Regions from separate parts of the Alkaliphilus metalliredigens QYMF genome, predicted to be linked through region 1. Evidence: riboswitches for the same ligand, from Rfam matches in the RefSeq annotation. Region 1 holds a riboswitch; each other region holds the start of a gene.

Region 1 (4,292 bases):
TATACGGTCCTTTTCGATCTCCCCCATGACCTCCGCCACCGTCATGTCTTTTCCAACTAGCTCCAAAGCTTCAGTAGGACATCTATCCACACATTTATTACAAAGAGTACAGTTTTCTCCATTAATTTTCCCTTCCTGTATAGCCTTTTGAGAACAGGTATCATGGCAGCTACCACAATGAATGCATCTCTGCTGTGTAAAGAGTATTTGCTGTTTCCTATCCTTGCTTTCAGGGTTATGACACCACCAACAATTTAAGGGACATCCCTTCAAAAAAACCGTGGTGCGGATTCCTGGCCCATCATGCAATGAGTACCGCTGTATATTAAATATCCTTCCTTTTTCCAAATTATCACCTCATTTGTAAATAGCAAATCACCTTAGTTAGCTATCACACCCATAGATCGCTTATATTTGTCTATTTAATATATTATAGATCTTTTAATGGTAGAAGAACAATATTTTTACAAAAATAGTAAAACCCCTTGGGTATGTGAAATTACCCAAGAGGTTTTACTTATCTATTCATGGCTCTATGGTTCTTTTAAAAGTATATTGCTATTTTAATACTTAAATTTAGCAATGGCCCCTTGCATTTCTTCAGCTAATCGTGCCAATGAATCACTTGCATTAGCTATTTCTCCCATAGATGCAGTCTGCTCTTCTACCGATGCCGAGGCTTCCTCAGTCCCGGCTGCATTTTCTTGTGATATGGCTGAGAGATTCTCAATGATTTCTATGATTTGGTTCTTTTTCCCTCCCATTTTTTCACTTGATTGATTGATTTCCGTTATGATTTCCTTCATCTTCTCAATTGCACCATTGATGCCTTTAAATTTATCGTTGGTAAACTGGACACTTTCTGTTTGTGATGCAGTGACCTTCTCCACCTCTTGGATTGTGTCAACGGCATGTCCTGTTTTATCTGTTAATTCCTTAATAATACCAGCAATTTCCTTTGTAAATGAATTAGATTGTTCTGCTAGTTTTCTTATTTCTTCTGCCACTACTGCAAAACCCCTACCTGCATCCCCTGCTCTTGCTGCTTCTATGGCTGCATTTAGAGCTAGTAGGTTCGTTTGTTCTGCAATACTTCTAATCATTTGGCTGGCATTTTCTATTTTTTCTGCACTTTCATTCGTATTGACAATAATCGTATAAACTTCTTCTGTAGATTCACTATTAATCTTTGTTTTTTCCACCAAATCCTTTAATATTTTAAAGCCTTCATCCTTTAATTTAGTAGCTTCATTTGCAGAAATATTCAAATCTTTGATGTATTGTTGATCTTTTTCAATTAACTCACCTAACTCATTGACATGTTCAACTCCCTTTTCCGTATCCTTTGCTTGGTCGTTGGCCCCTTCAGCAATTTCTTCAATGGTTTTAGCTACTTCATCTGCCGCAGTAGCAGATTGTTGGCTGGTAGCAGTTAACTCTTCAGCGGAAGCCGCTACTTGCTGGGCTGTCCCAGATATGTCTTTAACGAGATCAATCAAATTCCTTTGCATAACATCCAGTGCCCTGGTAATGGTTCCTATCTCATCTTTATTGTTTAAATACTTTTTCGTTTTACTATTTTCGTCAAAATACAAATCATAATTTGATATTTTCTCAATCTCCAAGGCTAAAATAGCGATTGGATCTGCGATTTTTTTGGCTATTGTATATACAAAAATAATTCCTATTATTAATCCAATTACTGTCACCATCGACAATCCATTTCTGAGCCCGTTGATATGTCCCTGTATTAATTGATTGGATCTTTCTCTTGGTACACCAAGAAATAATATTCCTATTGTATTTCCACTTTCATCATTGATCGGCTTATAGACAGTCATATAGGCATTGTCTAAAATCATCGCTTCTCCCACAAATTGTTTTCCTTGGGCTACATCACCATAAGCCAAACTATCTTTCCCCAGATATGTACCTACGGCTCTTTGTCCGTCTTCTCCCATAATATTTGTTGCAATTCTTTTGAAATCGTCATCACTTTTAGCAAATATAGTGGCTGCACTTCCCATGTCTTTTAGAATGGCATCAACCATTTCATTATTACCTTCTATGTTATTCCCTTTCGCATCTATCAATTGACCATTTTCATACTCTACATTTCCAAAATACTGCTGTAAATAGAATGTCGATGAAGCAATATCCCCCATCAGTTTTTCTCTTAATAATTCCTCTTCTAATTCCTGCATCCCATTTAACCCGCTATTATATGCTAAGAAACTGATGATTAAAGTGGTAAAAAGAATTAACGTACAAAAATAGATAATGAGTTTTGTTTTTATGCTTTTCATTTTTATGTTCCTCCCCGTTCAGATGTGTATAACTCTATACGTGTCATCAACCATAAATCTACTACTCATTTGAGACCACGAAGTAATACATACCTCCCTTTATATTGTCTTCTCCCTCATGATTACAGTGTTTTACTTGCTGATACCCTAAAAAAACATATAAAAAAGAAGACCCCTTGATAAAGGTGCCTTCTCCTAATAGATACATTAGTCTAAGATTTGCAACCTGACAATCATAGGAATAAAAACTTCCCTTAGACTCATGGCTTTGCGTCCTTACTTTTCAGTAAGTTTGCCCTTATCAACGTTGATATTATACAATTTAAGTTAAACTACAATGGCTTTCATTGTACAGTTTAAGCCAAACTAAATCAATAGTAATCATTACCAAAATAGTCTTTACTGTATAGTATCTTATTACCCTAAGTAGGTTTAAATAAACAGGTGCCCACAAGATCATAGCCCCCATTTCCATAAATTTCAGACCCTCTCCCCGAAGGGAGAGAGTCTAAGGTTTTTAAAATATTACTATGGCCTTTTAGCTCCAAAGGCCCTATTTACCAAGAAAGCAAAACCTACTACATAAAATCCCAGTACCAAAATCATCATGATAATAGAAGTTCCTGACATATAATCTCCTCCTTATAAGACACTCTCGTCATCACCCTGGGTAATGTCTCTACCTGCACCAATTTTACTTGCTAGCCAATTATTGGTCAGTAGTGCAATGACAATCAAGATTGCCCATTGGAATACAATGGTTCCTGCACTAAAGACCTCAAATGGAGCCCACCAATTACCTGGATACCACGAGATTGCTTGCATAAACCACCACCCCGTAACCACAACAAAGAATACCGGGAATAATCGAATACATGTGGACCACCATTTTCCAACTTTAAAGTCAGCCCATTCTGTATTAATATCATTATTTCTAGCTCTTTCAAGACCATACTTTGCCAAGGCAAAGGCAACAAAGAGACCACTGACTAATAGTCCCACTCCCCAAACCCAATCTTGATTGTCTAGGAAATGCAAACTATAGGCTGAAGGAATCCCTAACAGAAATCCCGCTACCACAATTGAAGCCGTTGCCTTTTTACGATCAAAACCCATATCCATAAGGTTTCTAACCCCTACCTCAATCATAGGAAGCAGAGAGGATAAAGCTGAAATTGCCATTGCCAAGAAGAAAATGGCTGCTAAAAACTGTCCTGCTGGCATTGTTGTAAAGAGCTGTGCCAAGTAAATAAAGGTAATTCCTGTGTTTCCTGAGGATAAGGCTTCAGCTGCAAACTCAGGGGTTGGGGATAGGGCATAAATGGCTGGCAATACTGTCATCGCTGCAATCAAAGCCCCAATATTGTCTCCAAAACCCATAATCATACAGTTTCCTGCCACATCTTCCTTCTGCTTGGTGTAAACAGAGTAGGTAATGATAAATCCCCAACCGGCTCCAGTTGACCATGCTGCTTGGGTAAATGCCTCTAGCCATATTGTTGGGTTCTTTAACATATGAAGGTTCGGTGTAAATAAGTATTCCAATCCTTGTAATGCCCCTGGAAGTGTCAAGGCTCTAATGACAGCTGCAATTAACAAGACGAAAAGTGTTGGGATCATAATCTTTGAAGCTTTTTCAATCCCACCTTTAACTCCCTTGTAAATAATAAATCCAGCAATCAACATCGATAGAAAGTGAAATGTGATTGTTTGAGAAGGTGTTGTGGTGAACACATTCCAAATTGCTTCTGTTTGCGCCGTGGTGACTCCAGGTTGAAATGCACCAGAAACCGCTAAAGTGAAGTACTTCATTGTCCATCCCATTACTACTGAGTAATAAAACATAATGCCTAAACAAACAACCGCAATCCATGTCCCCATCCATGTGTATTTTTTTCCGACAAAATCTCTAAATGCACCGATGGTTCCCAATCCAGTTTTCCTACCCATTACCATTTCACCCATTAATAGTGGAATAGCCCATAC
Region 2 (4,292 bases), 2.2 Mb from region 1:
GGATGAAGAGCCAATTATTGAAAGAGCAAAAATTTTAGAGGTAGAAGAAGTAGAGGAAGGTTATAAAGAAGAAGTGGATTTTTTCGATAGTACAATTGTGAAGTTAGAAATATTATCTGGAGACTATAAGGGACAAGAGTTTGAAATTCTTCATAGTTTGTCTGGTAATTTAGCCTATGATATTGATGTCAGTCCTGGTGATCGTGTATTAATTACGATTGAAGAACTTGATGGAGAAGTAGCAGTATACATTTCCGAATATGCAAGGGATACCTATATTTATATTGTATTGGCTATCTTTGTAGTGTTATTACTTTTACTTGGAGGTTTCAAAGGGCTGAAAACAATTATCACTTTAATACTAACCATTGGACTAATTATGAAAGTATTACTTCCGGGGTTACTGGCAGGATATAGTCCAATATTATTGAGCATTGGCATATCAATAGTGGTAACAATATTTACGATTTTAGTTGTTGGAGGAAATAATAAAAAAAGCTATGCTGCTATTATAGGGGTGCTGGGAGGCGTCTTTGTGGCTGGGCTCATCGCTTATTTCGTAGGAACAAAGGTCAGATTAACAGGCTTATCCTCTCAAGAGGCCATGATGCTAATGTATATTCCACAGGGAATTGAATTTGATTATAGTGGGCTATTATTTGCTGGGATTATTATGGGAGCCTTGGGAGCAGTAATGGATGTAGGAATGACGATTGCATCTTCAATGGAAGAAATTAGATTGGCTAATCCAAATATGACAACGCAAAAACTGATTGTGGCAGGGATGAATGTAGGAAAAGATGTTATGGGAACCATGGCTAATACGTTGATATTGGCTTATACAGGTAGCATGATCCCACTACTACTATTGTTTACGGCCTATGAAGATCCCTTTACACGAATCATCAATCTAGATTTAATTGCAACAGAAGTGATTAGAGCTTTAGCTGGAAGTATCGGATTGATTCTATGCATCCCATTGACGGCCTTAGTGGCGGGATTATTAAGAGAGAAGTTTGGTGATGATAAAGTAAAAGAAGAAGCAAAATAGTGTGAGATTTCCTACACTATTTTGTTTTAAATCATGTGGACATTAAAGAGCAATGTTAATTGGAGGAGATACTGTGAAAAATGAAGTAATCAAGTGTCCTAATTGTCACGACACTACCATCGGAAAAATATCCAAGGCTACTTATTTTTGTAGCAATTGTTGTTCGGAAATTGTTTATAGAAAAGATGAAGTCTATGTATATAAGCATAATGAAGATGGAAGGATGATTGATAATTTAAAACTCAGAGGATTTGAATATTGAAATTTTAACAGTGAATTTTAAAAGGAGTGAAACATATGGAAAAAATTGGTGTAGTTAAGGAGGTAGGAGAAGGTATTGCAACCATAGAGATTCAAAGAGTAAGCGCCTGTGGAGAGAGTTGTGCTTCCTGTAAAGGAGGATGTACGCCTACCGCAACCTATGTAAAAGCTACCAATGAAGTAGGAGCTCAAGTGGGGCAGTATGTAAAGCTGAACATGGAAAACAAAAAAGTGTTAAAGGCTGCCTTTTTAGTCTATATGGTACCTTTAATTGGCATGATTTTCGGTATTGGACTGGGAATTTGGATTGGAGAGCTTCTATCCTACGAAGGCATGGAGGAATTAATTGGAATCGGAGTGGGTTTTATATTTTTAATACTAGCTTATTTTGGAATTAATCGAATTGATAAAAGGATTAGAGATAAAAATGAGATGCGCATTGAAATTACAAGTGTTATTTATTAATGAATGATTTTCGAAGTGAAAAAGATAAAGGAAAATTTCTTATGTGAGAATAAGAATTATCCTTTATCTTTATTTACAGGACATTTAAGAAATAGTGGGGGGAAGGGGTCTAACCTTGGAGAACTCTACTGGGCAAGAGATTAAGTAATTGATTGCAAATATTGTGAAAAAGAAGGAGTATTATGTAGGAAATGATTGTAGCATGTAATGATTTGTGATATTATGTTATATAAATATAGGCAAATAGTCCTGATTAAATTGAGTATACATACTTAAAAGTAGTAATGGTACTTGAAAATATATAATTGTATATTAGTAAAGGCAAAACCATTGAAAGATGGTGACGCAAAGCCACGAGTCTAAGTCGTTATACGATATGATAGTCGGGTTGCCAATTGAGTTTATATTTGATAAAAAGTCGGCAACCACAGGTTTGCCGATTTTATTTTTTGTAATGATAGAGTAGTAATGGTGACTATATAACGTAAGGCTTTTCATCAAATATGAAAAGGGGGATAACAAATGGCTACATTAGGGATGGGGATACTAGAAAAAATAAAGGGTAGTGGCAACTTAAAGGAGTTAAAGCAGGGATATCACCAATGGGTTGTGGATTTTCCAATAGCCTCTGCTGTTTGTGATGTCAAGGGCTTGATTATAGAAGCAAATGAGTCCTTCTGTCATCTATTAGAAGACATAGCGCCTAATGTGCAAGGTAAAACTATATTTGAATTCTTAAAACCAGAGGAAACCGATGTAGAATTCACATATGTAGAAGAATTACATAAAGGAGAGTCAATAACCATTAAGTCAGACTTATTCACCCAAACCAAGGGAATAAGGAATATAGAGATGACCATCTTACCGGTTCTGAGAAAACAAACATTAATTGGAATGCATATAGTCATTTTAGATCTCACAAAAGGAATGAAACTAGAAAAGAGCTTAAATCAGTTAAGGGAAAACGTCTTCTATGGACAAAAACTTTTAAGTATTGGGAGTTGGACCTATGATTTTCAAAGTGAAGAGCTTTTCGGATCTCAAGAAGTCTATGATATTTTTCAACGCACAACAGAAGAATTTGATAATAAAATAGAGAGCGTCTATACATTTATACACCCTGAAGATCAGCAGGTGGTAAGAAAATCAATGGAGAAAGCCCTAAGGGGAAATGACCATGATCAGGAATATCGGATTATGGTCCCAGGTGGAAAAGAAAAATATATCCACTCAAGGGCTGAAGTTTTATTTGATGACATGAATAGGCCCATTAAAATGATAGGCACTATACAGGACATTACAGGTCGAAAATTGATAGAAAATGATTTGAAAAGAATTGGTAAAGACTTAAATCATGCACAAAAAGTTGCTGGAGTAGGAAGCTATCGTTATGATTTAGGAAACGAGGAACTCTCTTGGTCAGAGGAGGTTTATCGGATATTTGGCGTTGACCCCCAAAAATTTACGAAGCGGTTCGAAAATATTATAACCTTGATTCATCCTGAAGACCAAGACACGGTTCAAAATTCAACAGCAGGATGCTTAAAGGGGAAGGCCTATGAAATTGAATATCGCATTATTGGTCTGGACGGATCAGAAAAATGTGTCATTAGTAAGGGGGAGCCTATATTTGATGATGACCAGGTCGTAATTGGGATATTAGGAACGATACAAGATATCACAGAGAATAAGTTATTGAAGACTCAATTGGAAAAAAGTTATAAGAATCTTGCAGAGGCCCAACGGTTGGCAAAAATGGGAAGTTGGGAAATGGATGTAATTAGGAATAAGAACACTTGGTCGGAAGAGTACTACCACATTTATGGGATTACAAATAAGGAGTATGATGGAAGCTATGAAGCATTTTTAAATTTTGTGCATCCAGAGGATCGGGAATTAATCGAAGATATCTTGGCGCATCCACCTCAGGTACAACCATTTGATATGGAATTTCGCATTATTAGACCTGATGGTTCTGTAAGACATATCTATCAGGTAGTAGAAATGACATTTGATCTAGAAGGTCATCTCACATATAGAAGAGGAATCATCCAAGATATTACTGAAAGGAAAGCACTTGTAAAGAAAATGCAAGGGATACAAGAAAATATAAATCATATTCAAAAACGATTTCAAGTGTTAATACGGGACTCCAGTGATGTTTTTGAAATCGTCAGCCCCGATGGAACCATTGAATACATTAGTCCAGCTGTAGAAAAAATCCTTGGCTATCAACCTAAAGAGATGGAAGGCCGAAATCTAATGGAATTTGCTTGGGAAATAGAAAAACCTAAACTTGAAAAGATGTTCAAGGTAGCTCTAAGTGAACCAAATAAGAATATCAAAAGAGAGATTAGTGCAGAAACTAAGCTTGGAAAAAGAATTTATGTGGAACTGACTATGAACAATCAATTGGAGGAACCCTCCATAAAAGGCATCGTATTAAATTGGAGAGATGTGACTGAACGGGTAGAAGCTCAAAAGAAAATGAACCATATTGCCACACACGATCAAA
Region 3 (4,292 bases), 2.3 Mb from region 1:
GTGAGTAGTTATTTCAAGGTATTATATAAAGCACTAAACTGGTGTAATCTTACTCTTCTTTGGGAGCCTCTTGTGTTGTTTCCTTATTTAAATTTACCTTAGCAACGATGTCTGGTACCATTTCTAAAAGCTTTTCCATACCAGCTCTTTGACTGATTGGGAGGACTTGAACTTCTTCATTTTTGATGACGATTATGGCTGTTGGTGTAGCCTTGGCACCAACGCCACCACCACCTCCAACTCCTTTATTTCCTTTTTCATCGGTTCCATCCCCTGATCCTGTACCGAGACCAAATGAGATATCTACCATGGGTATGAGGGTAACACTTCCTACGGTAATAGGCTCTCCTACAACGGTTTTAGATGTAAAGAATTTTTCAAGCTTTTCGAATAATTGACCTGCATTTTCTGAAAAGTTAGTTGACATGTTTTTTTTCCTCCTTCTCTTTAATAAATAATATTTTTAGAATCTTTCTAATGGGCTTAGATAAAGTAAGTTGCAACACAATCCATAGAAACAAAATAACAATGATTCTACCATGGACTTCTAACTCTCCTTCAAGCTTTGTTTCCCCAAAAGAGGGGGTTATCTCTAGGGGAGAGTCATTAAATAAGGGCTGTAGGGAACTTGTAATGGCCAGTATGATACCGGTATAGTAAGGATCATCAAATCCATAGACTCCCTCAAGTCTGAACTTTTTGGGTTTCAAATGATGTAGCACCCTTTTGATAGCCAAGAAAATAACATCTAATAACTCTCTGGTAACATGTTCCCATGCTAATGGGAACTTATTCTTATATTTTACTTTTTTCTTTGTTGTCTTTTTCTTCTTCGGTTTTTTTGATTCTTGTTTTTTCTTGTATGTCTTCCTTTCTTCTCCACTGGTGTGGATGGAAATAGGAAGACCAAGAAGTTTAATTCTTATCGCTTTAGGACTGTTGTTGATGATGGTGAAATCCACCTTTACTAAGTGCCAAAACCAGCCGATATGACCTTTAAACGTGACAACTAGGTCCTTTGAAGCCATTAAATGATAATCCACTGGGATAATTAGGATTAATAGTAGTATTGCCAATAAAAATAGGAGTAGATAACGAAGTATCGCTAATAAAATCATAGGCCATTCCTTAGCAAGGAACTCTTGGACCTTATCTTAAAGGATCCTGTAATGAAGTTTTCCAGCAAAGAAGATGCCTTTTTTATCGTGGACTTAGACGTCTTAGAAGCTACCTTAGCTCCTGGAATAAACCTTAGAAAGAGGGTAGCACTACTGAGTATGTTACTTTGAATGTCAACAAAATCCTTTATACCGAAGGGATGAGTATCTTCGGAAGATGGTTGGCGATTTTTAAAATCATGTAATACACGGGCTTTCACATCAAGTGCCTCGGGAGGTAAGTCAACGGAAGACATCTCCTCAAGTTCCCAAAGAAGGAGTTTCAGTTCCATTAAATCCCTTCGGCAGCCATGACATACCTTCAGATGCTCCTCTAGTATAATGGACTCCAATGGTTCAATTGTATTTTCTAGAGACTCTTGAAGTAAGCTTTTATCAAATGAACAGTTCAATTCTACACCTCCCAAACCCCTTCTTTTTTTAACTGATCTTTTAAGTGTTTTCTTCCTCGAAATAAATGGGTCTTGACAGTTCCTATGGGTATGGACAAACATTGGCTAATCTCCTGATAGCTCATGGCTTCTACATGCCTAAGAAGAATCACCGACTTTATTTCATGGGGCAATTGACTGATACTGGTCTTCAGTAGTTTTTCAGTGCTTTTATAGGATAATGCTAATTCAACGTTGTCAGCAGATGGAATGCTTAATGTGGGATCTAAAGGCAATGGGGTTGGTTTTTTAGCCCTAGCGAAATTATGACAGGTATTAATTGTAATCTTCTTAATCCAAGGAGATAGCGGATGGCCTTTTTCAAAGCGAGGGATGGATTGATAGATTTTTATGTATACCTCCTGTAATAAATCTAAGGAATCTTCTTTAGAGTGGGTATAATTGTAGCATAGTCGATAGATATAGCTTTGGTATTTCGTATATAATAGATCAAACCCCTCCATGTTTTGATCTTGGCAAAGCTTAATTAGCTTTTCATCAGAGACCTCCAAAGGTATCCCCCCCATTTTTGACCTTCACTTATTATATACACGAAATTGATGTAAAAGTTTCAAATATATGCAAAAAAAATAAAAAGACTAAGTAAATTTAAAATCTTCTTATTAGGAAGATTATTTTCCTCATTTTGTAAGGAAATATGAGATGGCATATATTGAAATATTATGTAAATTGTGATAGTATGATTGTAGAAATAAGAACAAAGTCCTACTTCCAATAGGACTTTGTATCTGAAAATTAGCAATATTTCTTAAAAATTCATTTTTAAAAATAAGTAAAGGCAAAACCATCGAAAGATGGTGACGCAAAGCCACGAATCTAAGTCGTTTGACGATAGGATAGTCGGGTTGCCTATTAAAGTTATATTTTGTCAAAATAGGTGCCCTTTAAGGCACTTATTTTTTTGAATAAAATCTATTGAATTGAGGGGAGGCACCCCATGCCAAAGTCAAAGCATAAAGTGAAAAACCACATTGTTAATAAGTACAAATTAGTATACCTGCCATTATTCATTGGGGTGTTGGCTATTTTAACTGTCAGTGTGACGAGCTATTATATCAGTAAAAATTTACTGTTAGATGAAATGAAACAAGGCGGAATCAATTTGGCTAATTTAACCACTAGAAAAATTAATAATGAGATTAGCTCTATGAAGATAATTAATGATTTACTAGAAGATGGGCTTAAACAAGCAAGAAATCCAGTCATTAACAATGAAATCCTAAAACAAGAATTTAACTACCAGGAAATTGTTGAAAGCTTAGCTAAAGAAGATAATATTGCCTATGCCCTTATTGTAGACAAGGAGTTAAAGGCCATAGCTGATTCAGATATTAGAGACATTGGCATCGTATATACCGATGATCTGGAATACCTAAGCACTTTAAAGGGAGAAACAATAGCAACTGAGTGGTATTCTGAAGACCTAAATGCTAACGTATTGGAAATAACAGTTCCGCTCTTTGATGATGGTGAAATCATAGGAATACTTGGAATCGGTCTGTCCATGAAAAATGTGTATGGTTCTATTTACTTTATATTTCTAAGCTTTAGCATGATAACGATGATTATGGTTTTGTTGTTTTTGTGGGCACAACATAGAAATGTAATTAAGCCAGTAGATCAATTAGATCAAAGTATTCGTCAAATTGATGTAGAAAAGAATGCAGGCTATCGGCTTCCATCACCGGAGAGAGACACCTTTTTAGGGTTGTTTTCTTCTATTAATGCCATGCTTGATGAGATCAATCACTATTTTTATCAGCTAAAAAAGCAGGAAGCATATATTGAGCATATTGCTTATCATGATGACCTAACAAATTTACCTAATAGAAGAATGCTTGTAGAAAAGCTAGAGCTGGAATTTACTCATAATCGTTCCGGGGCGATTATGCTATTAGACCTTGATAATTTCAAGGAAATCAATGACACATTAGGTCATGTATATGGAGATAAGGTGTTAAAAAAAGTGACTGAAGCCCTATTGCATATAAAAGGTGAAAATCTTGTTGTATCAAGACTTGGTGGAGACGAGTTTCTTATTCTTATAAAAGAAGAAGAGGATATTCTTAAAATTGAGAATTACGCAAGAAAAGTGATTGATTTATTTAGTAACAAGTTGTTGGTGGAGGATGATGAAGTTTATCTAACCTGCAGTATTGGAATTGCTCTATACCCGTCAAATAGCAATAGTGTAAGTCAGCTAATCATGAATGCTGACATGGCGATGTATGGTGTTAAGGGTTTTGGGAAAAACAATTATATGTTTTTTAATGAGGAAATGCTAACCAATTTAAATGAAAAGATTGAAGTGGAAAATAAATTAAGGATAGCATTAAAAGATGATGGGTTTAAATTATTATACCAACCACAAATTGATACCTATACAGGAGAAATTGTGGGATTTGAGGCTCTTTTAAGACTTAAAAAAAGCAATCTATCTCCAGCACAGTTTATTCCAGTAGCTGAAGAAACGGGAATGATTATAGAAATTGGTAGATGGGTAACGGAAGCAGTCATCAAGCAAGTAGCCCTATGGAAAAAGAAGGAATTATCCCTAAAGCCAATAGCAATTAATTTTTCAGCAAAGCAACTGAATGATTTAAGTTATATTGATTTTTTACAAGCTAAGCTCAAGGAAAATCATGTGGAGGCTAACTATCTT

What was found. A riboswitch is a leader RNA that binds a small molecule or an ion and turns the genes downstream of it on or off. The one in region 1 is predicted to bind cyclic di-GMP.
Region 2: linked by a shared signal. The riboswitch ahead of AMET_RS24445 (EAL domain-containing protein) and the one ahead of AMET_RS02925 (methyl-accepting chemotaxis protein) in region 1 are both predicted to bind cyclic di-GMP.
Region 3: linked by a shared signal. The riboswitch ahead of AMET_RS24405 (putative bifunctional diguanylate cyclase/phosphodiesterase) and the one ahead of AMET_RS02925 (methyl-accepting chemotaxis protein) in region 1 are both predicted to bind cyclic di-GMP.

The regions. Positions count from the first base shown of each region.
Region 1 covers NC_009633.1:606,903-611,194, reverse strand. Annotated here, with positions in the region: gene AMET_RS02930 (glycyl-radical enzyme activating protein) at 1-348, opposite strand, end outside; gene AMET_RS02925 (methyl-accepting chemotaxis protein) at 564-2,306, opposite strand; cyclic di-GMP riboswitch class I at 2,524-2,613, opposite strand; gene AMET_RS02920 (sodium-dependent transporter) at 2,949-4,292, opposite strand, start outside.
Region 2 covers NC_009633.1:3,304,666-3,308,957, reverse strand. Annotated here, with positions in the region: gene AMET_RS16010 (YibE/F family protein) at 1-1,051, shown strand, start outside; gene AMET_RS16005 (hypothetical protein) at 1,125-1,313, shown strand; gene AMET_RS16000 (SoxR reducing system RseC family protein) at 1,349-1,777, shown strand; cyclic di-GMP riboswitch class I at 2,088-2,173, shown strand; gene AMET_RS24445 (EAL domain-containing protein) at 2,300-4,292, shown strand, end outside.
Region 3 covers NC_009633.1:2,942,987-2,947,278, reverse strand. Annotated here, with positions in the region: gene AMET_RS14440 (GerW family sporulation protein) at 50-427, opposite strand; gene AMET_RS14435 (DUF2953 domain-containing protein) at 417-1,118, opposite strand; gene AMET_RS14430 (hypothetical protein) at 1,115-1,570, opposite strand; gene AMET_RS14425 (RNA polymerase sigma factor) at 1,573-2,121, opposite strand; cyclic di-GMP riboswitch class I at 2,398-2,483, shown strand; gene AMET_RS24405 (putative bifunctional diguanylate cyclase/phosphodiesterase) at 2,568-4,292, shown strand, end outside.